4 regions of the Arthrobacter sp. BC5 genome follow, and region 4 is predicted to be linked to each of the others. Evidence: riboswitches for the same ligand, from Rfam matches in the RefSeq annotation. Region 4 holds a riboswitch; each other region holds the start of a gene.

Region 1 (7,421 bases), 680 kb from region 4:
TGCGACCCACCCGTTCGAGGTCCGCTACGTCCTGTCCGTCGAGGGCGTCGAAGACCAGGGAGCGCACCTGGGAGACGTGGGACACCGCGAGCTCGGCCAGCATCCCGAGGCCGGCGGGGGTGAGGGACGCGGTGGTCACGCGGCCGTCCGCGTCGGAGGGCGACCGGGTGACCCAGCCCCGCCCCTCGAGCTTCTTCACCACGTGGCTGAGACGCGAGAGCGAGGCCGTCGAACGGGCTGCGAGCTCGCTCATCGGCAGGCACGTGCCCTCCGACTCCGACAGCATCGCCAGCACGTGGTAGTCGAACAGGGTGATGCGGGCCTCACGGAACAGGTGGGCGTCGAGTGACGCGGGGAGCAGTGACGTCAAGGCGTAGAGAGCCAGCCATGCCCGCCGCTCGTCGGGTGTGAGCCATTGCGCCGCCATTGCCTCATTCTGGCATACCGCTCGGCAGGCGCCGCAGGGCCCACCCCTGCCCGTCGACGGTTGCGGGCGGCCCCGGGGCCGTGTTCCTCCGGAGGCCCTCAGGCGTTGACGGACGACCAGTGCGGGTGGCCCAGGGCCGGGTACTTCGGCACCAGTTCGTCACCCGAGGAGACACCGCGCAGGCGCCTGCCCACCCACGGCGTGAGGTACTCCCGCGCCCACTGCGCGTCGGCCCGCAACTGCTCGACCCGCTTCAGGGCCGGGCGGGCCTCGAGTTCCGGCAGGTCCACCTGGTGCGAGGCCTTCATGGCCTCGAGGACCCGCGCGGCCATGAGGGTGTGGCCCGCCGTGGACATGTGCATGCGGTCCGTGTCCCAGTAGCTCCAGTCCTGGAACTCACGGAGGCGCCAGTAGTCCACCACCGTGGCGGCGCGCTTGTCGGCGATCTCGCGCACCCACTCGTTGTAGACGGCGGTGCGGCCGCGGGTCTTCCCGAAGACCGCGGAGCCCGAGGCGTCGAATCCGGTGAAGAGCACGACGTCGGCGCCTGCCGCGCGGAGCCGGGCGATGCCGGCGTCGTAGTGGGACATGAGGAGGTCGATGTCGATGCGCGGGCGCAGGATGTCGTTCGCGCCCGCGTAGATCGTGACGAGCGTCGGCTCCAGGGCGAGGGCGGCGTCGATCTGCTCGTCGAGGATCTGGCGCATCTTCTTACCGCGGATCGCGAGGTTGGCGTAGCCCCAGGACGGGTCGGCGAGGACGAGCTGCTCGGCGACGCGGTCGGCCCAGCCGCGGACGCCGTTGGGGGACTCCGGGTCCCAGTCGCCCACCCCTTCCGTGAAGGAATCGCCGAGGGCCACGTATCGAGAGGTGTAAGTCACGTCCAAAAGATTACCCTCGGCTCCGGAGGGCGCCGGGATAAGCTCGACGCACCCACCCGTTGACACCCGCACGAAGGACACCATGCCCACCGACGCTACATCCGAGGCGACCGCCGGCGCGGTCGCGGACGCCGGATCGGGCGGCCGTCGCGCCGCGCTCATCATCAATCCCATCAAGGCCACCACCTCCGATGTGGAGGGCGCCGTCCGTCGCATCTCCGCCGAGGACGGCTGGGAGGATCCCCTCGTCATCGAGACCACGGCGGACGATCCGGGTCACGGCCAGGCGCGCCAGGCGCTCGACGCCGGGGTGGACCTCGTCATCGCTGCCGGCGGGGACGGCACGGTCCGCTGCGTCGCCGAGGAGCTCGCCGGGACCGGCACCATGATGGCGCTCGTGCCGCTCGGCACGGGGAACCTCCTGGCCCGCAACCTCGATATCGCCGTCGACGACCCGGATGCCGCCGTCGAAGCCGCCTTCCGCGGGACCGAACGCACCATCGACGTCGTGCATGTGACCGTGGACCGGGCGCAGGACGCCCACGTCTTCCTCGTCATGGCCGGCATCGGCTACGACGCCGCCATCATGTCCGACACGCGTGACGAGCTGAAGGACAAGGTGGGCTGGCTCGCCTATGTGGACGCCGGGATCAGGAACCTCCCCGGCAGGCCGGCGCGCACCACCATCTCCATCGACGGCGGCAGGCCCTTCGAGCGCCGTCTCCGCAGCGTGATGGGCGGAAACTGCGGGAAGATCATGGGCGGCCTCGAGATCTTCCCCGGCGCGAAGATCGACGACGGCCTGATGGACCTCATGACCGTCGCCCCGAAGGGCAAGCTCGGCTGGCTCGCCGTTGCCGGCAAGCTGTTCGCGCGCGGCAGGGGCAAGGACCCCTCCCTCGAGTACTTCCAGTGCCGCACGGCAGAGGTCACCCTGCGCGAGCCGCTCGAGGTGCAGCTCGACGGCGACCCGCTCGGCAAGGCGACGCACATGGCCTTCGAGATGAAGCCCGACTCGCTCCGCCTCCGGATGCCGCTGGGCTACAAGGACCCCGCCGTCGTCAGCGAGCCCCTGCCCTAGCGGAAGGAGGCGGCACCTCCCGGCCCGGGACGTGCTCCCCGCCGGGTACTCACAGCCAGGGCTGCGGATCCACCTTCTCGTCATCGACCAGGACCTCGAAGTGCAGGTGGCAGCCGGTGGAGTTGCCCGTGCTGCCGACCGCGCCGATGACGTCGCCGCGCTGCACCGTGGCCCCGACCACGACCCCGAGAGCGCTCATGTGGTTGTAGGTGGTCTTCAGGCCGTCGCCGTGGTCGATCACGATGCGCTGGCCTCCGCCGTACGCGTGCCAGCCGGAGTCCACGACGGTCCCCGCGTCGGCCGCCCTGACCGGCGTGCCGCACGCGCTGGCGTAATCCTGACCCGTGTGGAGTTCGGACGCGGAGCCGCCCAGGGGGTTGACGCGGTACCCGAAGGTCGAGGCGACCACCGGGTTGTCCACAGGAGCACCGAAGGCCTTGCGCTCCTTCGCAGCGGGTGTCAGCGAGGCCGAGAGCGCCCGCGCATCGGCGATGCTCGGCGCGATCCCCTCAGCGGCCGGACCTGCGCTCTCGAGGGCGAAGATGACCGTGGCCTCCGCCGGCGCGGTGACGGCCGGAGCGATCCCGGAGGCGAGGGCGACGCCGTCGGCGGGCGTGGTGGCGGCCGACGGCGCGACGGCCCCCATGAGGAGGCCCGCCGAGGCGAGCACGATACCGGCGGTGGCTGCGTTGTCACGCAGCCGGGCCAGCGGCGTCGGCCCGGCTGCTGCCAGGAGGAGCGTCGAGGAGCGGACCGCTGCGCGCCGTGCGGACCGGGCCTGTGGGCGCCCGCGCAGATCCGACGCGCGAGCGCTCCGCCGGGTGGGGAGGTCGGGTACCGGGGCGGCCGGCGTGGGCGCGGCGACCTCGGGCATCGGTGCACCGGCGGCCGCCTGGCGCTCGACCCTCTCCCTCTCGCGCAGTTCACGGCGGGTCGGGTCCGGCGCGGTGCCGAGCCCGCCCGGTACTGCAGGAACGGGCACGCCGGGAGCAGGAACCACGGAGGGAGGGGCGGGCAGAACGGGCGCCGGCAGGACGGCGATCGGCGCAGGTACCCGGAAGGCGGACCCGTGCTCCGCAGGTGCACCGGGAGCGGCCGCGGATGCCGTAGCTGCAGTCGCAGGAACGGCAGGACCCGCCGGGCCGGAGGAATGCGCCTGGGCGCGGAGCGAGCGACGGCTCGGAAGCGGGGCGTGGGCAGAGCGGCGGGGGGTCGGCTGGTGGTGCGCGCGCTCGTCGGACGCGCGACGGCGCCCGGACAGGACCGTCTGGGTCAACTGCATACCTCTCTCAGGACGCCCACGGAGTTAGCTGTCGGATTTGAGCAAGAGTTGACTCGGCCCCCTCGGCGCGGGCTCGGACGGCGGCAGGACCGCACCCGAGGCGCGCCGTGCTGAGGGCTTCACCCCAAGACGGCACGAGCCGCCGGAATGTGGATCCTCCACCCCTGCCACAGGTTGTTCAGGCGGTCCGCTGGCAGGGTTAGGCGTGCGGACCTGGATCACATGGACCAGCTTTGACTGGTCAAACATTAGGCGAGGACACGCGTAGTTACAATTCCGTTATCCAGCCTGTGGATGATCCGTGCGATACTGCGTTCCGGCATCGGAATCCTGCGGAAAGACGCGGGAGAACCTGAGTTTCGGCCGCCGTCGGTGCTTCAGGAAAGCTCTGCGCGCCCCTTGCGCCAATAGCCCATGAAGGCAACCTGTTTCCTGTCCACCCCTACGTCCCGTACGAGGTAGCGACGCAGTCCACGCACCACGGCTGCCTCGCCCGCGATCCACGCATAGAAGGGCTGGCTGCCCGGGAGGCGCCCGGGATTGACCGTCGATCTCACGATCGCCGCCTCGAGCCGCTGCGGTGTCTCCCAGAGGATGGTCCTGTCGATGTCCACGTCCTCGGGCTCGCGTCCCCCCGCAACCGGCTCCGGACCCGAGAGCGACACCCAGCCCGGAACCCGGACGGCGTCGCGGACCGCCGACTCGAGGAGTTCGCCGTGGCCCCGCCGCCCGCGCACGAGCCAGGTGATGGCGACGGACGACCGCGTCCGGATGTCCTGGATGTCCTGCCCGTCCGGCACCTCGAGGAACGCATGACCGCTGATGTCCCCTGGCAGCGCCTCGAGAATCGCGCTGATGGCCGGCACCGCCGTCTCGTCGCCCGCGAGGAGCACGTGCTGCGCGAGTCCCGGGCTCCATTCGATCCCGCCGTAGGCGCCCGCCGTCGCGCACTGGGCCGCCGAGGAGTTGGGGCCGATCACGCAGACACGGTCACCGGGCCGGGCCGCTGCCGCCCATTCCGACGCGGGCCCACCGCGCCCGTCGGCGTCGAGGTGCATGACGAAGTCGACGTCGATCTCCGGCTGCGCGCCCCCGCAGCGGGACTCGCGGACGGTGTAGGTGCGCATGCAGCCTCGCTCCTCCGCCTCGAGGCCGAGCCACAGCTGGTACCAGTTCGCCGAATCACCGCGCTTCATCATCCCTGCGATGTCGGGGCACTCGCGCCCCGCCGCGGGAATGACGATCTTGATCCGGAGATCGAGGGTCTCCCCTGCCACGCCGAACGCCGCCAGGCAGGTCCCGCCGAAGGTGATGCGGCGGAACGTGGGGCTGAGGTCCTGCACCGCCGTGACGACGACGTCGAACGCCAGCACCATGGGCTCGGTGTCCGCCGTGGTGCGCCGCGAATTCCGCTGGCTGACTTCGGTCATGATGCTGCCTCCACGTGGGCGGGAACGGTGTCCTGCGGGTTGGGTCGGTAGCCCCGGAGCGGCTCGTGGCCGGCCGGGGGTGTCGGGGGACGGACGGGGGCTGCGGCACCGTGGTGCCGACTCATGGGAACCACCATGGGCGTGCCGGACACCGGGTCCTCGATCACGCGGCACGCCAGGTCGAAGACGTTCGAGACCATGTCCTCGGTGACGACGGCGGACGGCACCCCCTCGGCGACGATCCGGCCGTGCCGCATCGCGATCAGGTGGTCCGCGTAGCGCGCCGCGAGGTTCAGGTCGTGCAGCACCATGACGACGGTCGTCCCGGAGCGCCGGTTGAGGTCGGTGATGAGGTCGAGCACCTCGATCTGGTGGGTGACGTCGAGGAACGTGGTGGGCTCGTCGAGAAGCAGGATCCCCGTCTGCTGCGCAAGGGCCATCGCGATCCACACGCGCTGGCGCTGGCCGCCGCTCAGCTCGTCGACGCTGCGGTCGGCCAGAGCGAGCGTGTCCGTGGCTTCGAGCGCGTCCGCGACGGCGGCTTCGTCCTCCGGCGTCCACTGCCGGAACCAACCCTGGTGGGGGTAGCGCCCTCGCCCTACGAGATCAGCGACGCTGATGCCGTCCGGGGCGAGCGGAGTCTGCGGCAGGAGCCCGAGCACGCGGGCCACGGCCTTCGTGGACTGCGCATGGATGTCCGATCCGTTGAGGACCACCGTGCCGGCGACCGGTTTGAGGAGTCGGGCGAGGCCCCGCAGCAGGGTCGACTTGCCGCACGCGTTGGCGCCGACGATCACCGTGACCTTGCCCGCCGGAAGGTCGACGGTCAGGCCGTCGACCACGGTGCGCTCGTCGTACGCGAGTGTGAGCCCCGCAGCGGACAGGCTGTCCGGCACCGTGGGGTCCTGGCGTCCAGCCATTCTCAGCCTCCCTGGCCTGATCGGTTCGCCGTGGCGAGCAGCCACAGCAGGAACGGCGCGCCGAGCGCGCCGGTCACCACTCCGACGGGCAGCGACGTCCCGGGGATGAGGTTCGCGGCGACGAAATCCGCCCCGAGGACGATTCCGGCACCCACGAGGGCGGCCATCACCAGCGATGGACGGTTGCCGAGCAGGCGCCGCGCTATCGGCCCGGACAGGAAGGCGATCGCTGCGATGGGCCCGGCCGCCGCGGTGGCGACGGCGGCGAGGGCCACGGCACTGGACATGAGGCCCAGCCGCGCCGCCTCGACGCGGACGCCGAGGCCGGCGGCGGCGTCGTCTCCGAGTTCGAGTCCCTGCAGGCTGCGGGAGAGGATCGCGGCGGCGGGCAGCAGGACGACGAGGGAGGCGACCAGCACCGTGACGCGATCCCAGGTGCTCGAGTTCAGCGACCCGTTGAGCCACAGCAGCGCTTCGCTCGCCGTGCGGAGGTCCGCGCGGGTGATGAGGAAGCTCACGAGTGCGTGCATCACCGCCGCGAAGCCGATGCCGACGAGGATCAGCCGGTATCCCGAGACTCCCCCGCGGCGCGAGATGAGGTAGATCGCCGCAGCGACCACCATGGCCCCGATCAGCGCGGAGAAGGACACGGCGGCGCCGGCGGCGCCGAAGAGGACGATCGCCGTCACCGCCGAGGCGCTCGCCCCGTAGCTGATGCCGATGATGTCAGGGCTCGCGAGGGGGTTCCGCAGCATGGTCTGGAAGACGGACCCGGCGATGCCGAAGGCGATGCCGACCAGGAGCCCGATCACGGCCCGCGGCAGCTTGTTCTCCATCACGATGAAGCTGGCGCCCGGGATGTCGGCGCCTCCGAGGATGCGGAAGAAGTCCGGGATGGTCACGGTGTAGGTGCCGAGCAGGATGTTCACGGCGAACAGCACGACGACGGCGCCGCCTGCCGCTGCCATGCGCGCGCCGGTGCTCCGGCGGCGCTGGGCGCGTGCGGCGGCGAGGCCTGCTGCGGGACGTGCCGCATCCCGCGGAAGCGCGACGGGAGCGGGATCGAGCGATGTGCTCACAGGTGCGCCATCCTGCGCCGGCGCACGAGCCAGACGAAGAAGGGAGCGCCCACGACCGCCGTCATGATGCCGACCTGCACCTCGCCCGGCGGCAGGACCACCCGGCCGATGATGTCCGCCCCGAGCAGCAGAACCGGCCCGAGGAGGGCCGAGAACGGCAGGATCCAGCGGTAGTCGGCACCGACGAGGAGGCGCACCATGTGCGGGATGACGAGCCCCACGAAGGCGATCGGCCCGGCTGCTGCGACGGCTGCACCGCACAGGACGACCACGCCCAGGGCGGTGATGCCTCGGGCCAGGTTCACATTCTGGCCGAGGCCG
Region 2 (7,421 bases), 1.6 Mb from region 4:
GCGGTAACGATAACCACGGCCGTCGTCGCCAGGGCGACGACGGTGTTCGGGATCTGGGATGTCAGGGAACGGGCAGTGGTTTCCAGTTGGAACTGGTCGGTGACGGTGAGGATACCGCCAAGGCCCGCCGTGCCGTCGGTGGCAAGGAGTATGATCCCGATTCCTATGGAGAGGAGCCCGGAAACCACCATGACCCAGGAATTGCTCCACGAGCCGATGGTCAGGGGTCGGGGTCGAAGCCAGCGACGGCCTGATACGCCGAGGCGATCCCAGATGGAGGCGAGCAGGAACAGTGGCAGGGCCATGCCCAGCGCGTAGACGGCTAGCAGAATACCGCCGTACACCGCGTTGCTTCCTGCTGCTGCGATCGTCAGGATCGAGCCCAGGATGGGTCCGGTGCACGCACCTGCGACGCCGTAGGCCATGCCAAGGATGAAGACCGATATGCCGGTCGAACCGCTTTGCGCCTTCGGGCGGATGAGCGCCGGCACCGGCACACCGAGGACCTGCACCACACCGAGCACGATGACCACCGAGGCGGTCACTGCGACAAGGACGGGACGGTCGGCGGTGACCAGTGATCCTAGCGTTCCGGCGAAGACACCCAGTGGGACAAGGGTGCAGAGCAACCCGGCATAAAACAGTACTGTCCGTCCGATCAGGCGGGTTCTCGTCGTGAACGCATAGGCGAAAAAGGCTGGAAGGAGAAGGGCAGAGCAGGGGCTGAGTATTGTCAGGATCCCGCCGATGAAGGCACCGGCGTAGCCGATCACCATTACTGGGCTTCGGCTTCGGCTAACGCCGCGTCGATGATCTCCTCAAAGACTTCCAGTGGCTGAGCTCCGGTGAGCGGCACATCGTTGATGAGGAAGGTCGGGGTTCCGGTGGCACCCAGGGCGGCGGCTTCCTCTGCGTCGGCTGTCACTGTCTGCTGCAGTTCCTTCGAGTCCAGGTCAGCCGTGAACCGTTCGATGTCAGGCACGCCGACGTTCTTAGCGATCCGGATCAGTTCCTCTGGCGGAAGCGCGATATGACCCCTTTCCGGGGCGTCGGCGAACACTGCCTTGTTGAATTCCCAGAACTTGCCTTGTTCCCCGGCTGCGCGTCCTGCGACCGCGGCCTGGAACGATTCCTCCCCGAAGACGGGCAGATCCCGCCACTCGATCCTTACCTGGCCCTCGTCGACGTACTTGTCGACCAAGGGGGGCAACGTGTTCCGGGAGAAAACCCCGCAGAACGGGCAACGGTAATCGGCGTACTCGACCACTACCACCGGAGCATCAACGGCCCCCAGTGCTGTCGCATCGCCGTCTATTCGGCGGGACTTATCCAGGTCCACCTCGCTGGGGCCAACGGATTCCCGGACACCGCTCACGGCAGATCCTTCCTGCCCCTGGGAGGTTTGCTCTTCAGTGATGAAGAAACCGATGAGCAACACCAATGTTGTTACCGCGAGTGTGGCAAGCACGGTGAGCAGGGTGTGGCGACTCGGGCGGGAACCCGTACGTGGCCCTGATGACATAAAGAGCTCCTGATGTAACGACCGGTCCACCTCTTTTCCTGATGCTGGCGGAGGGCGGTGTGTATGGAAGGGATAGGCCACATCGGTGGCGGGGAGTCGTTCGGCCGAGCAGCCTGAGGGGCCCTGAGCCGGCAGGATCGACTGACGAGGTGGCGCCCGTTGCTCGGTCCGGGCGTGGGCGCCACCTCGTGATCGACGTCCTACTCATTCACCTCGTCGAGAACCCGGGCACGTCGCGCACCATCTCGGCTGGTTCCGCCGGCGAGGTGAATGAGTTGTTAGCCGTTGACCCGATAGTAGATGGGACCGGAACCGACGTTCACGCTCTCCTCGATGGTTTGGTTCCCATTCCAGCCGCTGTGGATCGCGCGGCCTCCGCCGAGGTAGACCGCGTTATGGGAAAACCCCATGCCGCCATCGGCGTAGTACACGAAATCGCCAGGCTGCGGGTCCGATACCTGCGTGGCGTAGGACATCAGTGACTCGGGCGATTCATCACCGACGCCCTGGATCCCTGCCGCCCGCAGAGCGACTTCACCCAGGACGGTGCAGTCCTGGATCGCACCGAGTTGAGCCCTTGCTGATCCCAGGATGGCCTGGTTGATCGAGGTCGAAGCACTCTCGCTGCCCTGACCGATAGGGGTGATGGTTGCCGACTGTGCGCTTATCCCGCTCTGAACCTGAGCCGGGATTCCGGCTGCGTCGTACTGCCGGGACTGCTCGGCAGGTGCACCAGCCGAGGAAGCAGCGAGCTTGATGCTGTCACCCGGGTAGATGATGGAGCTGATGGTGAGGTTGTTGGCGGCCAGGAGCGTTTCCAGGTCCACCTGGTGGCGTGCGCTGATCAAACCCAGGGTGTCCCCGGGCTGCACCGTGTAGACGCTTCCAGCCCCCGACATGCTGAGAGCACCGGAGGACGGATTGACCGGTGACGCAAGCGCCGAAGTTCCGCTATACGTCCCGGATGCCGTGGCGCTGGCCTGGGCCGGGGCGGCCATGGTCAGCAACAACCCTGAGCCGACAATAATGACAGCCGCCTGGCGTCCCATCCGAGATCCCTGACGCACGGTGTTACCGGACACCAAGGTGCGCGCGCTTGTGCTCGCGCGGTGCCGTCCGTGGGTTCTTGACTGTGACATACATAACCTCTCCCTATACCTGCGAGGTGAGCTGTCGGGTTCGGGTAGGAGTCACCCGGCCGGCGGACCTAGCGTCCGCGCGGCTTCACCCCAAGGATTCGCATGGAATCCGCAAAATTGGGTTCCCCGCCTCTGCCTCGATGATCTGTGGACCCGGTTTCCGGCAGAGTTCGGTAAGAAACCAGGACGCCGCAACCAGATGAGCGGCACGGGGACCAACCTACCCGAAAATCATAAATGTATGAACATTTGTGGGAGGAGGCTGTGGGCCGCGTATCGCCAGCCAGTCAGCTGGCCGCAGGATGGTTGTTCCTCTCGTCTCTTCCTGGTTCGCGCGGCGGGCCCGTTCTTGGACAACACCCGCGCGCGGCGTCAACCCTGCCGGCACAGGCCACGTTGCTCCACCAGCGACATCCAGCCTCTTGCGGCGGCTCCTCCGGCAGTACAGCTAGCTCAGCGGGGAACCGCTAACCGGTGAGGGGGCTAGCCCAGCGGAAAGTGACCGCTACCGTGACCCTTATCGTGGTCACCGCAACCGCAGTGGCTGCTTCCGCGTCCGGTCACCGAGTTGAATCACCTTGGCTGTCAGCGGGCATTACGCGAGGGGTTGCAACTGCATATGTCCCGCTTTGATTCGTGGGGAACAAGGCGGTGCCGTCGGGAAGCATGGCCAGGGGAAGCATGTACTCGCCCGAGGCGAGGGTCGTCCCGGAATCAAGATCGATTCTGGCTGCTTGGCCGTTGACCTGGGCGTAGACCATCCCGGCGCCGGCGGCCGATACCTGGGCTTGGCCGGCAAATTCCCTGGCCCACAGAAGGCCCTCTCCAGGCCGCGCGGCTGTCACTGTGTATCCACCCTCCGGGCGCTGTGAGGTGAAAAGCACGGTGTGTGAGGCGTCATCCACTGTGGCCATACCCGATGGAGTTCCATCCACCCTGCCCAGTGGCGCACCGGTCCTGAGATCGTGGATGACGGACACAGGGGCAACCACCCCCGCAGGGTCGGCCCATTCCACGATTACGAGACCTCCGGTAGATGGTCCGTAGCTGCCTTCGTACTGGGCGCTGGCCCCCGGGCTAACACCGGAGGGGCCGGGGCTTAGTTCCGCGGACGCCCATAGTGTTTCGCCGGAGTGGCTGTCGGTGGCGAAGAAGGTGTCCGCGGTGCCCGTCAACGCGGTCCCATGGTGCTCGTAGAGAGCGGCACCGGCATGTTCGTCCACGACTGCGCCTGATGCGGCATCGAGCAACGTCGCTGGGGGTTGCTCGCTAGTGAGCGCCTTGGGCGTGTTGGCAAAGAGTAATCCGCCGCCGGGCGAAGGGCCGGGAACTTCGGTCGGTCCCCAGAGGACGTCCCCGTCTGCGGCGGAGAACGCCGTGGCGACGGTAATGCTCACGCCCTGTCCGTCGCTGCGGGCACTGGAGTCCAGAATGACAATTGCGGCTTCGCCTCGCACCTGTGTCGGGGCTGTTCCTACGCAGGTGGGATTGGTGTCGACTCGCCAGGTAGTGCCGGTGGCATCGAAGCCGTAAAAGCTCAATGTGGAGCGACCGTCCCGGGGGAAGGCAGAACCGATGAACGTTTCCCTGACGGCGAAGGGAGTGCTGTCGGTCCTCACTTCAGAAACCACATCAAAGCCTGGAAACAATTCCTCACGGGTGGTTGAGTCGGATCCAGACGTGGGGGGTTCGCCAACATCAACACGCTGGGCACCACTCTGCTCGCGGGCTGGGAGGCATCCCGTTGCACCGAGCAGGACGGCCAACAAAACGCCGACCCCGACGGTTCCTCGGAGGTTATGTTTATACATTTGCAAGGTGACGCTACCACGCACTGTTGATCTGTCATCAGGCAAAAAATGCCCATTTTCCGTCATTGTTCCGTCATTGTCTGGTGGGTCTGGGCCGGTCCTAGTGTGCCGCCGCCTGATTAAAGCGTCAGCGTCGCTACGCCCTGGGGCAGGACGTTGTCGACCATGGAGCCCCCAGCATCGAGCGGGCCCGCCAGCATTCGGCTGACACTTGCGTGGCACGGCATTCAACCCAGCAGGAGCAGCCATCAGCGCGGAACAACGCTGCATCTAATTCCGCAGTCCCAGCCGCCGGAAGCATAGAACGCTCCAGTCGCACCCTGCAGGCCGCCCGACCTTGCCGACAGGGGCCGGCCTCTCCAGGAGGTCGCGCCGCCGTATGAGTGCTCCGCATCGATTCCCAGCGGGCACGTCCTGGATGCAGTAGCCACTACCGGCATGATCACCTGTCCAGGCGCGCACCGACCTCCACTTCGCGGCTTCCGGTATCTAGCTTGCTTTTAATGATCACCAGCCAACCGCAGGGCCATGATCCGCACCTGCCAAGGAATCGAGGTGCGCGGTCAGTGCTTGGCTGCTTTCATGGCTTCCTGCACTGCTTCGAGGGCCCCGATTGGAAAGTCCACCGCTCCACCGAGAGGGGCGGCAGCGATCTCCGCCTCAGCGGTTTCTTCTATTGCGGTCACCAGCCGGGCTGCGGCCACGGGATCCGGACCGAATGCGAGCAGCCCATGATTGGCCAGTAGCACGGCGTTGGTGGCTGGGTGATCCTTCAACACCTGGGCGATCCCACGGACCGACACCTCGGACCCGCGCGGCCCCCAGGGCGCGACTGGAACGGGCTGAGCTTGCCCGAAGCGTAGCAATGGCTCGGAACGGCACGGCAATGGTCGGTGAGCCATGGCAAAGGCTGTCGCCGCTGGCGAGTGCGTGTGGATGATTGCCCCAACATCGACGCGTGCTGAGTAGACGGTGGAGTGCATCGCGATAATCTCGGCGTTTTCCGGCCCAAGGTTGCCGTCCACCACCTCACCACCCAATGTCACCGTAGCCAGTTGGTCCGCACGCAGCCCACGGACCACGCCGGTAGTAGTAAGCAGGAAGTGGCCTGGCTCGGCTCGAACGCTGAGATTGCCGTGGCCTGAGTGTGACATCACTGCGGTAGTAAACAACAACTCAACGGCCTGCACTACCGCCGCCCGCGGATCATTGTGGACAGAATCAGTCATAATCTTTTCCTCTCGTCCCCGGTGGGAGACCGCCTTGATCATGGGATTACGGGACCTTCCCGGGCGGATAAAATACCCCCGGGAGTATACTAATTATGCTGCATCTACCCGTCAGCACGACAAGTCGCGGTATGAGCCGGATTACCGTCGAGCAACAGTTGTCAATGACACGGGACGGCGTTAGGGAGATGACCGAGCGGCAGGAATCCACGGCCGCTGTCGATCTCGCACCGATTTTCCAGTTCGGGCTAAGCCACCATGAGCTCACCCTCCGAGGCGAGGGGCGCGCTCGTTACCGCTGCTCAGGGGTAACCCACCACAACGGTCCGCCCCTGCACTCCTTGGGAGCCAGAGCATTTAGGAGACAAAGCAGGCGAGGGGATTAGGGTCGAAGGTAGGACCATCCTTGGTCTTGCCGGGTGACCAGATGGGCGACCCCGGAGTCCACGATGGTGACGCCTTCGCGGAGATCGGTGGAGTTTAGGTTCTTTGCTGTCATCGTGTTGCGGCACGCGCACACCACCAGTCCCCGCGACATCAGTTCATCCAGTTGGGCGAACGACCCGGCGAGGGCTGTCGTGGCCACAGCAATCCCGGGACCATGTGCGACCAGCTCCGCCTGAAGCCCCTCCTCACCGAGGGCGGTGAAGAGATTGGTGGTGTTCTGAAGCACCGCCTGGATCTTGGCGGGGTCCGCATCATTGAGGTGGATGACAGTGCGATGCATGCTGGTTCCTTTCGGAGAGGGTTACAGGAAGGCTGGGGAGAGGGAAACGGGGAGGTGAAACAGGACCGGGGTGTGGGTGTTACGGGTTTATTGTCAGGAGCTGGTGGTCATGGGCCCGCATCCTGATGGCGACCACGCCTCCGGATGCAGCGGTCAGGGCGGCGACGACAGCGACGGCGGCCGGGATGCCGAAAGCGTCGGCAACCAGGCCGGAGACCACAGCGCCTACGGCGAACCCACCGTCGCGCCATAAACGGTAGATTCCTACCGACCGGGCCCGCCAGGCGGGGTGGGCGACGTCACCGATAGCGGCCAGCAGGGTTGGATACACCATTGCGGTCCCGGCGCCCAATAGGATCATGGCCGGCAACCAGAGGTTGAAGGTGGAACCGGTCGCAATGATGCCCAGTGCTAGCGCTTGGGTGAGCATCCCGGACACGATGAGACCCTTGCGTCCCCATCGATCCGAGAGGGCGCCGGTGGCCAGTTGCCCAGCGCCCCACACTGCTGGGTACACGGCTGCGAGGATCCCGATCTGACCTAGGGACAGTCCGGCGGCGGAGAACAGGATGGGAAAAAGTCCCCAGGCGAGCCCGTCGTTGAGGTTGTTGACCATTCCGGCCTGACTCACCGCGGACAGGGATCTGTCCCGGAAACTGGTGAGGGTGAAGATCTCCTGGGTGGACAGGTTCCCGAGGCCGTGATGTTTCTGGCCGGTGGCTTCCAGGTGCGCGTGGGAGCGGGTTTCGCGGACGAACAGTGCTGATAGTCCCAGGCCGAGGGCGATGTAGGCAGCTCCGAGGAGGAACGGTCCGGGCCGCAGCCCGTAGGTGGCCGCGATGTACCCGGTCGCCAACGCTGTGCCGGCGAGCCCGAGGTAACCTGCAGCCTCGTTCAGGCCCATCGCCGCCCCGCGCCGATTCGGGCCGACCAGGTCCATCTTCATCACCACGGTCGTGGACCAGGTCAAGCCCTGGCTGATGCCCAGCACGA
Region 3 (7,421 bases), on a different replicon from region 4:
CCGTGGTGCCGCCGACGACCACCGCGGCCGCCAAAGCGGTGGAAACGATGCGCATGATCCATTGAGCACGAAGCGGACGCGTGACACTGTTGGTGCTGCGGCGCTTGCGGCGCCGGGAGTGCTGCCACAGGGCGATCCCGACGGTGATGAGCAGGGGAGCGACGCCGACGGCCAGAACGGCGATCCAGATGATGGTTCCGCCTCCACCGTCGGTTTCCACGGAGACGAGGTTCAGGAGCATCTGACTCACGGAGATCTTGCCCCAAAAGAAACGGATACCGACGGCGGCGATGAGCAGCACAAGCCCCGCCCAAATCAGGACGTAGACCAAGATGCGTCCCACGACGACGCCGACCCGTCGGGTCACGTTCGAAATCCGGCCGTGCATGGAAACACCTCGCGTTCGACGATGCCCGCGTGTTCGCCGAACACCCTTGACATCCGACCCTTTCTCGGGCCTTTGAAAGCCTAGTACCGTTAAGCGAGCCGTTCAACGTTGTTCACCTGTGAGTCATCGTTCGTCCACCGCAGCACGGACCGCATGGCTGTCACTGCAGCTTGCGCCCCTGGCGAGTTTCGAAGGCCAGTGAAGCCCACTTCTCATGGCTGGGATCCTAGGAGCTCAGTAGCTCGACACGGGCATGCCTCGGATGTCGGTTCGTAAGCAACACAGGCAGAAGTCGGGATTGCTCGAATAGGGCGTCTGTGGCCGGGATGGAAGAATTGGGTCCGCCGCCCACTGATTAGGAGCACACCATGAATCCCCGCACGCTTTTTCGCACCGTCGCTGTGGCAGAAGCGTTGACCTGGGCTTTTTTGCTGTTGGGCATGTTCTTCAAGTACGTCACCCGCACCACGGAGGCCCTCGTACCGCCAGCCGGAGCCGTACATGGGTTCGTCTTCCTGTGCTTCGTGGTCACGACCGCGTTCGTCTGGGTCAATCAGCGCTGGTCGCTCATAACAGGCCTCCTCGGGTTCGCCTCGGCGATCATTCCCTTCGCGACGGTTCCGTATGAACGTTGGGTCGAGCGACGCGGGCAGTTGAGCGCCGCTTGGCGCCTCGCTCCTGGTGCGGAGTCGCCGCGGAACTTGCTCGAGCAACTCCAAGCGTCGGTTCTGCGGAGCCCGCTCGTCGCACTGGTCGTCACCATCGTCGGGATCTCAGGCGTTTTCACTGCCCTGCTACTTGTAGGCCCGCCAGGATCCTCGAGCTGAAAAGCGCGCCATGCGTAATTTGCAGAATTCATATAATCCGGAGCAACTCCTACCCGAAACGCTATCGATGGACTTATAGGGAAGGCAGAATGTCGAAGATGTGCAGCGCAGGCGGGGAACGGCTACACGATCCTGCGCTCCGTCAGCGGAGCACCGCCTGCCGGTGTCACGGCAACTCGCAGTAGCTGTTATTCGTTCAGCTCAGGTGCCATTGTGGGGCTAAATTTGCCTCAAGATAACATTCTTTGACCCTTAGATCTTTATTGGAGATGTACTAGATGTATCGCTTCCTATTCTCCGCTCAATGGATGGGGTGGCTCGCAATGGTCATCGTGCTTGCCGCGGGATGTGTGGGACTTGGACGCTGGCAACTGGAGCGCCGTGAGGCGGTGGTGGAGGACATCCGGCGCATTGAAGCGAATTACGACGCTGCGCCGGAACGCTACGTGCCGGGGGTGAACGACTTTGACAGTTTTGACCCGACCCGAGAGTGGACGCCCATCACCTTCACGGGTACGTACGACGTCGCGAACCAGACGGTCGCCCGAAACCGGCCGCTGAACGGACAACCCGGTTACGAGGTGCTCACTCCCTTGAAGCTCGAGGACGGAACAGCTGTGATTATCGATCGCGGTTGGCTGCCCATTGGCAACGCCAAGCCCGGGCGACCCGACGAGATACCGGCACCACCCGCTGGCCAGGTCGAGGTGACCGCAAGAATGAAGCCGGGTGAGCCAACCGTGAACCGTGGCGCCCCTGAGGGGCAGATTGCGTCGATTAATCTTCCTGCCCTCGCGGAAAGGGTGGACTACCCTTTGCAGGGTGCTGCTTACGGGCTCTTGGCACTCGAACAGCCAGCAGCAGCACAGACACCAGTTGCTGCCCCGAAGCCCTCGGTCGATGAGGGACCGCATCTTTCCTACTCGTTGCAGTGGTTTGCGTTCGGAGTGCTGGTTTTCATCGGCTTGGGGTACGCGGCACGGCAGCAGCGAAGGATCAACGCCGAGCAGGACGGGACTGCTGTAAACCGCCCGGTCCGCCAGCGTCGTCGCCCCTCCTCCGAGGAGGAAGAGGACGCCATCCTCGATTCGCAGGGCATCCGTTAGTAAGTCGCCCCCAACCCGCCACTCCTGCTCTCCTGGTCAACACTGTGGGCCATCCTTTGGATGAAACTGTCCAATAGACAGCGCGTGCCGTCTGGCAACGTTCATCAGTAAGTGGTTCTCCCAAAACCGTCCACGAAAGTGGTGCCGAATGCGTTCAGAGCATCTTCCACCCCATCACCCAGCGTGCTCCGTCGCCGCCGGTTGGCGTCTGATCGTGTCACTCATGAAGTCGGTCACGACCGTTTCCTCTTAGATCAAGCCCTGCCCTCACAGACTGTTTTGCTTCCAGTCACCTTTCCGGGCAGCACCTGCCGCACCCGAGATGAGAAGCTCAAGAGGACCTCGGACCTTCAACCGGTGGAAGAAAATGCCGAGCCCTACCGCAATCACCACTTGTACCCAGAACAGTTGCACTGCATCGGGTGATGGATTCAGTTGGCCGGCCGCGCTCATGACGGCTATATGCAGCGAATACAGCGTCAGCGTCATGGCCCCGGTCGCTGACAACGGCAGGAGTAGGTTCGGGTACTTGCGTGTCACCAGGAAGCAGATAGCAATCGTGGCTGTGGCTGATCCGGCTACATGCAGAAGGTCCAGCGGTGCGCCCGAGTGCGGTGCGCTGACGGCGAGCCACCACCACGACCCGGACTGGTTGATCCCGGTAAGGCCTACGTTGAGCATTGTTTCAAGGGGGTAGGCGTTTCCGTCGGGCGTCCTCAAAAGGGCTTGTAGCCCGCCTCCGCGTCCGAGCAGCTCGGCACTGATCAGCTTTGCCATGATGGCCGTTGTGAGTCCTGCACCAAGCAGTCCTAGCTGGACGCCGAGGCGTCGGAGGTTGAGGCGGCCGATGGCCATACCGATCAGGACGAAACTTAGCCATTGCAGGACGGGGTAGTAACCCGTGAGAAAGACGTCGGCAAAAAGTGTCCGGGGTTCGAAAAAGTGTTCAAAGGTCGGGTTCGCACCCAACGAGGACGGGTCTACATTTTCCCTCACCAGTGGCCGCAGAAGGTACGCGGCAACCGGTGACAGCAGTGTCCAAGCAACAGCCCATGCAGCCAAAGCCTTGAACGGCAGACCTGTGAAGGGCAGGGCGACGAGAAACAGGATGCCGTAGTGGAACAAGATGATCGCAATGTTTGTCTCCACTCCGCCGAGTACCAACCCAGTCAGAGCGATGATGAGCGCGCGGATGACGATGCCCCTACGATCTGCAGCGAGGGCCCCATCTCGGTGCGGCGAGCTTCCACCCGTCAGGAAGGCGAGCCCGATTCCCGCAACAACGGCGAAAAGACCTGATGCCCTGCCGGAAAAAACGAGCGCTATCCACGTTGCATTGCTGGTACCTGGTGAGTAGAGCGGAAAAATGTGGGTGCTCATCATGCCAAAAAGAGCAATTCCGCGAGCTGCATCGATTCCGGTCAATCGCCCTGGGAAAAGCTTCGTATGCACTTCCAGATAGTCTCACAGTGTCCCGCGCCACCATTGACCCGTCGGGAAGCCACTCAGAGCGCTTCATGAACAACGGACATCGCCGGGACGACACCTACGTGGTCATCAAAGCAAACGATAGTCCGGTCCTCAATCAGACCGTTCTGGTGGTCCCGGGTCGAGTCGACATACTCAAACCAAGCTGGTGCTCGGGCGAGTTAGGGTTCGCATGTAGGTCGGAGTCAGCGGTGAGGGCGTCCGAGCGAACAGCGCGGTTGGCAGTTCTGCAGGGCCTCTTTCGCGGCCCTTCTAACGGCGTGTTGCACAACACGCCGGGTTGCGTTACCTGAACGTGACTATTGATACCGCCCTGAGGTATTCTCCTCAAGTGATCCCGGCACCCGTCGAGATCATCCTCCCGCGCAGAATGCCGAGCCCTGCCACTGCTTCCGGGACCCGTTCGTAAAACCCAGTTGGCAGGGACGGGGGAACCACGTTTCCACCGGGTCACAGCACGTGAGTGCGATGATCCTTGGGGTTAAGTCGATCCGACAACCTAGGCACGACCTGAAGTAGCGTCCGCGACTGCAGGAATGCACAGGCTTGAACGACGGCCGGGTGACTCCCATCCGAACCCGACAGCTCACCCCGCAGGCATGGGAGAGGCAATCACCATGTCACGTTCATCCATTCCTGCGCGCCACCGCGCGGTCGTCACCCACTCAATCGCCCTCGAGGGCCTGTCGTATTCCGCGAAGACCGGCGCTGCGGCGCTGGGCAAGCCGGCCATCATTGCAGCTGCTACCGGCGGCCTCGTTTTCGCTGTCGGAGCCCCCGCTGCCCAGGCGGGGACCTACACGCAGGACACCTCCAGCGCTGTTGCTGTACAGGCTCCCGCAGCCACCGTTGCACCTGCACCCGCTCAGGCTCCTGCAGCATCTGCTGCCGGCGTGTACACGGTTGCCTCCGGTGACACGATGGGCGTTATCGCTGCCAAGCACGGCGTGAACCTTGACGCACTGCTGGCAAGCAACGGCCTGTCCTACGCCTCGGTCATCTACCCGGGCCAGCAGATCAAGCTCTCCGGCGGCGCCGCTGCCAGTGTTGCTGTCAGCGCAGCCACGGTTCCGGCTGCCGCACCTGCCAACCAGGTCTTCTACAGTGCACCGGCCGCAGCACCTGCTCCTGCAGCAGCGCCTGCAGGAATTTCCCTGACCTCGGCCTCAATCGCTCCGATCACGCCCGCTCCGTCGCAGCCCACCGTCGCCGCCAGTGGTGTCGGGGCAGCCCTGGTCGCCTCGGCCTATGCCCAGATCGGTTCAACCCAGGACTGCACCGTCCTCGTCGAGCGGGCCCTGCGCTCGATCGGCAAGAACGTCGGAGACCTCGGCCCGATGCAGTTCTTCCAGTTCGGAACTGTCGTCGCCACCCCAGCACCCGGTGACCTCGTGATCCGGCCGGGCCACGTCGCCATCTACGTCGGCGGCGGCAAGGTCATCAGCAGCGGAATGAACGGCATCAACGCCACCATGGAGCACCCCCTGTCTGACCTCGCCGGATCCTCTTTCGTGCGGGTTAGCGGCTAACCCCACCCCTTCAGTCAGGTGGTCGATCTAAGCTGAGGTAGCGGCAAGTGCCCTGGACGGGGGTGCTTGCCGCTATTTCAATGCGCGCTCGGCTCTTTATTGCGCTCCCGTCGCTACCTGCTTGGATGACGGTCAGGGTGAAGGTCCGGCACGAACTGCTGGTACCGCTCGTTATGCTTCTGCTTCCGTTTCTGGGCAGGATGGCATTGAGTGCCGTATGTGGCGCTCCGGGCTCGATACGCTAAATCACAGGCGAGACCGTGACGTTGGGATGGTTGGACATCAGTGAATAATCCGTGGGTTAGCGGGCCGGTCTGGATACCCGAAGCCCCACCGACATGGGCGACCTACCTGGCGCCGACACTGCAACCCATCCCGCTGATCCCTGCCATCGCCCTGGTGCTTGGCCTGTTGTACCTAGCCGGCGCCATCCGCCTGTGGTCCACTGGTCGGTCCTGGCCGGTATGGCGGACGGCAATCTTCCTATCGGGCTGCATTATCATCATGATCACCATGGGCGCAGGAGTCGAGGGCTACGGGCTCCGCATCTTCTCCGTCTTCATGTTCCAGCAGCTGACTCTCATGATGGCCGTTCCCCCTCTTCTGGTACTAGGGAGGCCCGGCACCCTATTGCTACGGGCAACCCCGCACCGTGGACTCGGGCGCCCGATCCTCCGGCTCGCCCACGCAGGACTGCGCTCGAGGTCCGCCCGGATTGTTCTCCATCCGGCGTTCATGATCCCGGTCTTCCTCGTCAGCTTCTATGGTGTCTACCTCAGCGGTATCGCCGACGCGATGCTGCCGTCCTGGTACGGGCACATCACCCTGGAACTGCTGTTCCTGATTTCCGGTGTGCTCTTCACCGTCCCCGTGCTATCGACGGACCCACTGCCGGTGAAGCAGTCCCACTTCGGCCGGTTCCTCGACATCTTCGCCGAAATGCCGCTGCATGCGTTCTTCGGCGTCGTCCTGATGATGGCTACCACACCTGTCGTCGACTTCTTCGGCACTCTGCCCGCGGGATGGGACGTTGATCCGATGACCGATCAGGGTATCGCCGGCGGGTTGGCCTGGTCCTATGGGGAGCTGCCGTCGGTGCTGATGCTGCTGATCATCATGGTGCGCTGGCAACGCGATGACACCGTGACATCGCGGGCCATCGACCGGAAGCACAACCTGGAGGGAACACCGGAACTCGACGCCTACAACGACTACCTCGAGCAGCTCAGGCAACGCGCTGCACGCCACGACCGCCAGCGATAGGCGTGTTGTCCCGTGTGAGCGCTGCGCCCATACGTCATTGGTCGTGAGGTGAGCTGTGAGCTCCGCTTACCCGTCCGTCTGGGGCGGCATCGAGAGAAGCCTTGTTCCTAGCTTGCAACGAATCGAACAGCTTCGCGGAAGTCTTCGAGAGACGTCAAAGCATTATGGTTCTGGTCATCCAGGAGGATCAGTGCCGGCGCCCGGCTCACGCCGACGGGCGTGGCTTCGGCCCGGTCGGCTTCAATGCGTGATTGCACCTCAGTACTGGTCATGTCGGCTTCGAACCGGCCTGTATTGAGTCCGAGTTCACGGGCAACAGCCACATAGGCGTCGATGGTGAGGCGGGTGTGCATGCGCGGCAATTCCTGGGCGTCCGCATCAAGGGTGAGTGCTTCCAGGAAGGGAAAAAAGCAACCTTGACGGTCAGCTGCCTCAAGAGCTGCCGCGCCGAGGAGCGCCTGATCATTGCTGGGCAGGTGACGGGCGACGAAGGTGATCCTCCGCGAGTAATCCGTGCGGAGGTTGGACAGGAACTCCTGAACAGAAATGCTGCCCGGCGCATAAAGGTCGATGAATTGCACCAGGACAGCCCGCTCGTGAGATGCACGCGCAATCAGACGGTCACTGGCCATGATCGCGTCCCGCAGGGCAGCCTGCTGTGCTGCACGGTCGGCCATGGCCGTATCGGACTCTGCCTGAAAACCCGATGAGGAGCTCAAGGATGGAAGCGAAGGCTCGGGATCTCGGCCGGTCTCATCGCGGTCGTTCGACAGGTACCCCTTGAATCCGATGAAGAAGGCAATCGAACCCAGCACCAGGA
Region 4 (7,421 bases):
CTCCGTATGAGGTCCTGTCTCGAAGCAGTCAGTGCACTGAGGACCTTGACAAAGCCGGGAGCACACCAAAGACTGACCGTGGGAGCGCTTCCACGGGGATGGACCAGCGCTCCGCTACCGGGCGATCACGCCAACCACCACCACATGAGGAGCAATGATGCTCAGCATTTCCAGGACGTGTGCAGTGACCCTTGCAGTAGCAGGGGTTCTGGTCTCCACCGCATTCTCCGCCCTGCCGGCCTCTGCCCAGGGGTCCAAGGACGGTCCGGAACAGGGAGCGGCTTCGTCCGCCACCGAGTTCTATGTCCCGATGAAGAACCACTACCACCAGGCCCAGCGCCAGATCGCAGAGTTGAGGTCTTCCGGTGACCGCGCGACCGCCGACAGCCTCAGTGCCATGGTCTCGGCCCCCCAGGCGGTCTGGGTCACGGGCAGCGATCCCGCCACCGTCACGCAGGAAGTGCGGACCACCACGCATCGCGCGGCAGGCAAGGGTCAGGTGCCCGTGCTCGCCGCATACAACCTGCCCTTCCGCGACTGTTCGCAGTACTCGGCCGGTGGTGCGACCGATGTCGCCGGCTACAAGGCCTGGGTGGACGCGCTCGCCGCGGGCATCGAGGACAGGGCGGCCCTGGTGGTGCTCGAGCCGGACGGGCTCGGCATCATCCCCTGGAACCGCGGGCTCGACGGCAACCTCGAGTGGTGCCAGCCGGCAGAGGCGAACGCCGGGACCGCGGCGGCAGAGCGTTTCGAAATGCTCAACTACGCGGTGGACCAGCTGAAGGCGCTTCCCAACACCAGGGTGTACCTCGACGGGACGCACAGCGCCTGGCTGGGCACCGGTGAGATCTCGAGCAGGCTCGTGAAGGCCGGCGTGCAGAAGGCCGACGGCTTCTTCCTGAACGTCTCCAACTACGAACTCACCGAACGCCAGTTGAAGTTCGGTAGCTGGGTGTCGCAGTGCATCTACTACGCCACCGAGATCGACCCGGGGGCCTACGGGTCCTGTGGCAGCCAGTACTATCCGGCGTCGCCCACCGACTTCTCCACCTGGGGACTGACGGACGCCTGGTACGCGCAGAACGTGGCGGGCGCGGCGAACGCGCCGTCGAACGACGAGCTTGCGCACTTCGTCATCGATACGAGCCGCAACGGCAAGGGCCCCTGGGTCCCCACGGCCGCCTACCCGGACCCCCAGGTCTGGTGCAACCCGCCGAGCCGCGGACTGGGTTACCTGCCCACGTCCGATACAGGCAACCCGCTGGCCGACGCTTTCCTGTGGATCAAGGTGCCCGGTGAGTCCGACGGCGAATGCAGCCGCGGCCTGACGGACAACGGTGGAGTCGATCCCGAGTGGGGCCGGGTGGATCCGGCTGCCGGAGCGTGGTTCCCGGAGCAGGCCATCGACCTGATCAGGAACGCCAGCACGCCCGTCCGGCCATAGCAGGGCTGGGTGTGCGCGGTCCCATCGGGCCGTGCACACCCGTCTGCACCTAGGGTGGTGGCATGGAAACCTGGAAGTCGGCGCAGCGCGTGCAGGAGCGAAGGCTCTGGCATACGCTCTTCTGCGTCGGCGTCGTCCTGACCGTCACCCTGGCAGCGAGCATCGTCGTGGCCGCCGAAAGCGGATCCCCTGCCGTCCGCGCCTGGTTCTACGTCCAGCAGTCCGTGCTGCTCGTCCTCGGCGCGGGTGGGACCGCCGTCGCCTTCCGCCGCTGGCGGTCGTTCCGCGTGCGCGGGTAGGGTACGCGCCGTTATGCGAATGTGACAAACCGGCGGAGCGCTGGTTATCGTCTTCGAGTGCCTCCGTCCATGTGGGGCGCTCCCGGACGGATTGCCGAGCCCTGCCGCCGATCGGGACACGTTCGCAAACACGAAGGCAGGGACGGGGGAACCACAGTTCCAGTGGACGTGCAGGATCACCTGCCATCGTCCTTGGGGTTAAGTCGCACCGCATCGCCTACCCGCTGATGCTCGCGGCCGGGTGACTCCCATCCGAACCCGACAGCTCACCCCGCAGGCATGGGAGAGGTATAGAACCATGTCACGAAAGATTTCTCCGGCGCGCCACCGCGCCGTCACCGACGGCAACCTCGCGCTGCAGGGACTGTCCCGCGCCGCGAAGACCCACGCCACCACCGTGGGCCGCCCCCTTGCCATCGTCGCCGTCACGTCGGGCCTCGCGCTCAGCGCCGTCGGCACCGCGCACGCCGGCTCGTACACCGAGCAGGGCACGACGGCGGCACCCGCCCCCGTCGCAGCTCCTGCCGCTCCCGCAGCTCCCGCAGCCGCTCCCGCAGCTCCCGCAGCCGCTCCCGCAGTCGCGGCTGGTGCAACCCACACCGTCGTCGCGGGTGACACCCTCGGTGGTATCTCCGCTCGCCACGGGGTGGACCTGACCGCCGTCCTCGCGGCGAACGGGCTCTCCCTCGCCTCGATCATCTTCCCGGGCGACAGCATCACCATCCCCACCGGCGGTGCGGCTGCCGTGCAGGCGGCATCGGTATCGGTTCCCGTGGCTGTCACACCGGCCGCGCCGGTCCAGCAGGCAGCGGCCGTCGCCCCGGCACCGGCTGTGTCCGCGGCTCCCGAGTCGGGCGTCTACCTCGCCTCGGCGGCCATCACCCCGGTGGCCTCCTCCAGCGGAGTGGCCGGTACCCTCGTCGCGTCCGCACAGGCCCAGCTGGCAGCCGGATCGATCCAGGACTGCACCGTGCTGGTCGAGAAGGCGCTGCGCGCTGCCGGCATCTCCGTGGGTGACCTCGGTCCGGCACAGTTCTTCCAGTTCGGCGCCACGGTGGCAACCCCTGCACCGGGCGACCTCGTCATCACCGGTGGCCACGTGGCCATCTATGTCGGCGGCGGCCAGGTCATCAGCAGCGGCATGAACGGGTCGAACCTCACCATGCAGCACCCTCTCTCGGACCTCGCGGGAGCATCCTTCGTTCGGGTGGCGGGCTAGCACCGGAACGGACCACACACGGGAAGCGGCAGGTGCTTGGACGGGGCACCTGCCGCTTCCTTCTCCGTTAACCGACCCCCATCCAAGGAGCCTCTTCGGCCGACCGCCTCGTCAGCGCCGCCCGGCCAGGACGTCCTGGATGCCGGGGATGCACCCCTCGTTCTGCAGGGACGTGGTGTCCCCGAGCGCGGAGCCCTCGTAGAGCTGCGTCAGCAGGCGCCGCATGATCTTGCCGGACCGCGTCTTGGGTACATCGGGCACGACGACGACGGCGGAGGGCCGCGCGATCGGCCCGATGGCCTTCGCGACGTGGGCACGCAGCGTGGACTGGACGTCCGCCGTCGGATCCGCGCCCGCGGCGAGCACGACGAAGGCCGCGATGGCGTGACCCGTCAGCGGATCGGTGATCGGGCAGGCCCCGGCCTCGGTCACGAGCGGGTGCGCCACGAGCGCCGACTCGATCTCGATGGTGGACAGGCGGTGTCCCGAGACGTTGATGACGTCGTCGACGCGGCCCAGGATCCAGGTGTCGCCGTCGTCGTCGTAGCGCGCGCCGTCGCCCGCGAGGAACCAGCCCTCGGCGGCGAACTTCCGCCAGTAGGAGTCCAGGTAGCGCTGCGGATCACCCCAGACCGTGCGCGCCATGGCCGGTCCGTGGCGGTCGACGACGATCAGCCCCTGGACGCCGGGAGGAACCGGGCGGCCCTCCTCGTCGACGATCCGGGTACTGACGCCCGGAAGGGACCTGGCGGCGCACCCGGGCTTGAAGTCGGAGTCGGTGGGGCTGGGGGAGAGGACGGTCGCGCCGGTCTCGGATTGCCACCAGGTGTCCACCACAGGCACCTCGTCGCGGCCGAGGTGCCTGCGGAACCAGCGCCACGCCTCGGGATTCACCGCTTCGCCGACCGTGCCGAGCACGCGGATGCTCGAGAGGTCGTACCCGGACGGGACACCGTCCGGGAACCAGCCCATGAGCGAGCGCACCAGGGTCGGGGCCGTGTAGTAGCTCGTGACGCCGTAGCGCTCGATGATCTCGAAGTGGCGTCCCGGGTGCGGCGTGTTCGGGGTGCCCTCGAAGAGGACCTGCGTGGCACCGTTGGACAGTGGCCCGTACAGCTCGTAGGTGTGCGCGGTGACCCAGGCGAGGTCCGCGGTGCACCAGTGGACGTCGCGGTCCCGCAGGGCCGGATCGGGATTGCTGAAGAGGTGCTCGAAGCTCCACGACGCCTGCGTGAGGTAGCCGCCGGACGTGTGCACGAGGCCCTTCGGCTTCCCGGTGGTCCCCGAGGTGTACATGATGAACAGGGGCGTCTCGGCGTCGAACGCCTCCGGTTCGTGGTGCGGTGACGCGGTGTCGACGACGTCGTGCCACCAGACGTCGCGGCCTTCGGTCCAGCTGACGTCGGAACCGGTGCGGCGCACCACGAGCACGTGCTCGATGGCGTTGGTGCCGGACACCGCGGCGTCGGCATTCTCCTTCACGGGCACGGCCGTACCCCGGCGGTACTGCCCGTCGGTGGTGACGAGCAGCTTGGCCCCGGTGTCCTCCACCCGGAAGCGCAGCGCCTCCGCCGAGAACCCGCCGAACACCAGCGAGTGCACGGCGCCGATCCGGGCGCAGGCGAGGGTGACCACGACCGTCTCGACGAGGACCGGGAGATAGATGACCACGCGGTCGCCCTTGCCGATGCCGAGGGCCAGCAGTGCGTTCGCGGCCCGTGAGACCTCGTCCTGCAACTGCGCGTAGGTGACGGTGCGGCGGTCACCCGGTTCGCCCTCGAAGTGCAGGGCCACGCGGTCACCCCGACCGGCCCGCACGTGGCGGTCCACGCAGTTGGCGGCGACGTTGAGCGTGCCACCGGAGAACCACTCGATGACGGGGACGCTGAGCGTCCCGTCCTCCTGGGGGGTCGCCTTCTCGAAGCTGTGCAGGGTGTCCCAGCGGTCCTGCCACTCGAGCCGGGCGGCCTGCTCGGCCCAGAACGCCAGCCGTTCGGCGTCGTCCTGAGGAGCGGCCTGCCCGTCCGGCGTCGTCGTGCCTACGCCCATCGGCGCACCGCCCAGCGCTCGGCGATGCCCAGGAGGGCGTCGGTGGTCTTGCCGATCACGGCGAGCAGGATGATGGCGAGGATGATGCGGTCCACACGGCCGTTCTGCTGCGAGTCCGTCAGCAGGAAGCCGAGTCCCATCGACGAGGCGATGAGTTCGGCCGCGACGAGGAACAGCCAGGACTGCGCGAGTGCGAGCCGCAGGCCGGAGAACAGGGCGGGAACGACGGCGGGGAGCTGCACCGTGGTGAGCAGTCGGATGCCGCCCAGCCCGAAGGCCCGCGCGGCCTCCACGAGGTTGCGGTCCACGTGGCGCAGCCCGAGGTAGAGCGTGGTGAACACGGGGAAGAACGCACCGATGGTGATCAGCGTGACCTTCGAGTCCTCGTTGATGCCGATCCAGAGGACCAGCAGCGGGACCCACGCCAGGGACGGGACCGCGCGGAGCGCCCCGACGGTCGGGGTCAGGAGGACGTCCGCGATGCGGGAGAGGCCCAGCAGTGCGCCGGCCAGGACCCCGAGCAGGGATCCGAGGAGGAACCCGAGGAGGACCCGCTGCGTGGAGATCAGGATGTGGGTGGCGAGCTGGCCGCGCTCGACGAGGTCCACCGCGGCCGCGAGGACCGACGCCGGCGAGGGGAGCTGCGACGGCCGGAAGAAGCCCGAGGCGGTGCTGAGGTGCCAGGCGAGCAGGATCAGCGCCGGGACGATGAGCCCGAGCAGCACGATGACCACGCGCCGTCCGGCCGCCCCGCGAACCCGCTGGTCGCGTGTGAGGGCTCCCTCCCCCGTCACGGACGACCCGATAGCCTCCATGCCCTGCTTGCTGATCGGGGTTGCGTGGTCAGCACTCATGAATCGGAACCGATGGTGGCGGGGTCCGCCTTCTCCACAAGCGAGGCGTCGAAGAGGGTATCGAGGGCCTCGTCGATCTGCTCCTGGCTCTGCACGTCACCGGTCTCCACGAAGACGGGACCGATCTTCTCGAGGACGCTGCGCTGGGCGTCGCCCGGCGCGGGGTCGACGTCGAGGTTGGTGCGCTCGATGATCACGGAGTTGGCCACGGCCTGGTCGATGCCCGCGACCCCCGCGAGGATCGCAGCGGTCTCCTCCGGGTTCTCCTTGGCCCACTCGCGTGCCTTCTCGTAGGCGTCGACCACGGTCTGGGCGACGTCGGGCTTCTCGGCCAGGAAGTCCTCCGTGGCGTTGAGGAAGCCGTAGGAGTTGAAGTCGATGTCCCGGAAGAACAGCTGGGCGCCGTCCTGCTCCGCAGCGGCCATGATCGGATCGAGGCCGGACCAGGCGTCGACCGCGCCGCTGGCCAGGGCCGCGCGGCCGTCCGCGTGCTGCAGGTTCTCGATGGTGACCTCGGACTGCTCCACGCCCGCGGCCTCGAGGGCCTGGAGGAGGAAGAAGTACGGGTCGGTGCCGCGGGTCGCCGCCACGGACTTGCCGCGCAGGTCCTCGACGCTCGTGATGCCGGAGTCCGGAAGCGCCACGAGGGCTGCCCATTCGGGCTGCGAGTAGATGTCGATGGCCTTGATCGGGGAGCCGTTGGAGCGGGCGAGCAGCGCGGCGGACCCGGCGGTGGATCCGACGTCGATCGCACCGGCCCGCAGCGCCTCGTTGGCCTTGTTGGAGCCGGCGGACTGCACCCAATTGACGGTGATGTCCTGGTCGGCGAGCTCGTCCTCGAGCCAGCCCTGCTCCTTGATGATGAGGCTCAGCGGGTTGTAGGTGGCGAAGTCGATGTTGAGCGTGCCGCCCTGGGTGGCTTCACCGGCCGCGACCGCCTCGGTGTCGGAGGCGTTCTCGCCGGCCAGGCAGCCGCTGAGGCTGAGCGAGAGTACGGTGGCGAGGGCGAGGGTGGGCAGGAGGGCGCGGCGGTTCATGGTGGTCCTTCGGTGGATGGTGCGAAAGGGGGAGACAGGATTGCGCCGCGGCGGGGCGACGGCGCCAGGGGGTGCGGTGGGAAGGCCGGGCTAGTGCCCGGTGACGCCGAGCAGGGAGAGCAGTGAACTGCGGAGCCTCCCGAGCTCGGCGGAGTTGCGGTCCCTCGGACGGGCGGCCGGCACCGTGACGAGTTCGGCGATGGTGGATCCCGGCTCGTCACCGTCGCCCCGTCCGAGGACGAGGATGCGGTCGGCGAGCTGGAGCGCCTCGTCGACGTCGTGCGTGACGAGCAGCACCGTGGTGGGCTGGGCGCGGTGGATATCGAGGAGGAGGTCCTGCATCTTGATGCGCGTGAGGGCGTCCAGTGCGCCGAAGGGCTCGTCGAGCAGCAGCACGCCCGGGTTCCGGGCGAGCGCACGGGCGAGCGAGGTGCGCTGGGCCATGCCGCCGGATACTTCGCGCGGTCGGTGCTTGGCGAAGGTGTCCAGGCCCACGAGCTTCAGCAGCTCGAGGACCTT

Evidence for each region. A riboswitch is a leader RNA that binds a small molecule or an ion and turns the genes downstream of it on or off. The one in region 4 is predicted to bind cyclic di-AMP.
Region 1: linked by a shared signal. The riboswitch ahead of AC1MFI_RS07000 (M23 family metallopeptidase) and the one ahead of AC1MFI_RS03670 (LysM peptidoglycan-binding domain-containing protein) in region 4 are both predicted to bind cyclic di-AMP.
Region 2: linked by a shared signal. The riboswitch ahead of AC1MFI_RS14015 (LysM peptidoglycan-binding domain-containing protein) and the one ahead of AC1MFI_RS03670 (LysM peptidoglycan-binding domain-containing protein) in region 4 are both predicted to bind cyclic di-AMP.
Region 3: linked by a shared signal. The riboswitch ahead of AC1MFI_RS18740 (C40 family peptidase) and the one ahead of AC1MFI_RS03670 (LysM peptidoglycan-binding domain-containing protein) in region 4 are both predicted to bind cyclic di-AMP.

What each region holds. Positions count from the first base shown of each region.
Region 1 covers NZ_CM155273.1:1,513,324-1,520,744, reverse strand. The annotation lists gene AC1MFI_RS07015 (MarR family winged helix-turn-helix transcriptional regulator) at 1-427, opposite strand, end outside; gene AC1MFI_RS07010 (SGNH/GDSL hydrolase family protein) at 526-1,308, opposite strand; gene AC1MFI_RS07005 (diacylglycerol/lipid kinase family protein) at 1,391-2,389, shown strand; gene AC1MFI_RS07000 (M23 family metallopeptidase) at 2,439-3,665, opposite strand; cyclic di-AMP (ydaO/yuaA leader) riboswitch at 3,669-3,887, opposite strand; gene AC1MFI_RS06995 (siderophore-interacting protein) at 4,049-5,101, opposite strand; gene AC1MFI_RS06990 (ABC transporter ATP-binding protein) at 5,098-6,021, opposite strand; gene AC1MFI_RS06985 (FecCD family ABC transporter permease) at 6,024-6,989, opposite strand; gene AC1MFI_RS06980 (FecCD family ABC transporter permease) at 7,097-7,421, opposite strand, start outside.
Region 2 covers NZ_CM155273.1:2,987,266-2,994,686, forward strand. The annotation lists gene AC1MFI_RS14005 (cytochrome c biogenesis CcdA family protein) at 1-776, opposite strand, end outside; gene AC1MFI_RS14010 (DsbA family protein) at 776-1,468, opposite strand; gene AC1MFI_RS14015 (LysM peptidoglycan-binding domain-containing protein) at 1,801-2,604, opposite strand; cyclic di-AMP (ydaO/yuaA leader) riboswitch at 2,664-2,843, opposite strand; gene AC1MFI_RS14020 (PQQ-binding-like beta-propeller repeat protein) at 3,222-4,292, opposite strand; gene AC1MFI_RS14025 (class II aldolase/adducin family protein) at 5,036-5,701, opposite strand; gene AC1MFI_RS14030 (DsrE family protein) at 6,084-6,428, opposite strand; gene AC1MFI_RS14035 (MFS transporter) at 6,508-7,421, opposite strand, start outside.
Region 3 covers NZ_JBWXPX010000002.1:236,577-243,997, reverse strand. The annotation lists gene AC1MFI_RS18760 (LTA synthase family protein) at 1-331, opposite strand, end outside; gene AC1MFI_RS18755 (DUF3817 domain-containing protein) at 757-1,215, shown strand; gene AC1MFI_RS18750 (SURF1 family cytochrome oxidase biogenesis protein) at 1,494-2,321, shown strand; gene AC1MFI_RS18745 (heparan-alpha-glucosaminide N-acetyltransferase domain-containing protein) at 2,589-3,773, opposite strand; cyclic di-AMP (ydaO/yuaA leader) riboswitch at 4,204-4,424, shown strand; gene AC1MFI_RS18740 (C40 family peptidase) at 4,427-5,338, shown strand; gene AC1MFI_RS18735 (cytochrome c oxidase assembly protein) at 5,624-6,601, shown strand; gene AC1MFI_RS18730 (DsbA family protein) at 6,709-7,421, opposite strand, start outside.
Region 4 covers NZ_CM155273.1:838,163-845,583, reverse strand. The annotation lists gene AC1MFI_RS03680 (glycoside hydrolase family 6 protein) at 185-1,444, shown strand; gene AC1MFI_RS03675 (hypothetical protein) at 1,507-1,743, shown strand; cyclic di-AMP (ydaO/yuaA leader) riboswitch at 1,857-2,038, shown strand; gene AC1MFI_RS03670 (LysM peptidoglycan-binding domain-containing protein) at 2,042-2,962, shown strand; gene acs (acetate--CoA ligase) at 3,074-5,011, opposite strand; gene AC1MFI_RS03660 (ABC transporter permease) at 5,002-5,865, opposite strand; gene AC1MFI_RS03655 (aliphatic sulfonate ABC transporter substrate-binding protein) at 5,862-6,902, opposite strand; gene AC1MFI_RS03650 (ABC transporter ATP-binding protein) at 6,993-7,421, opposite strand, start outside.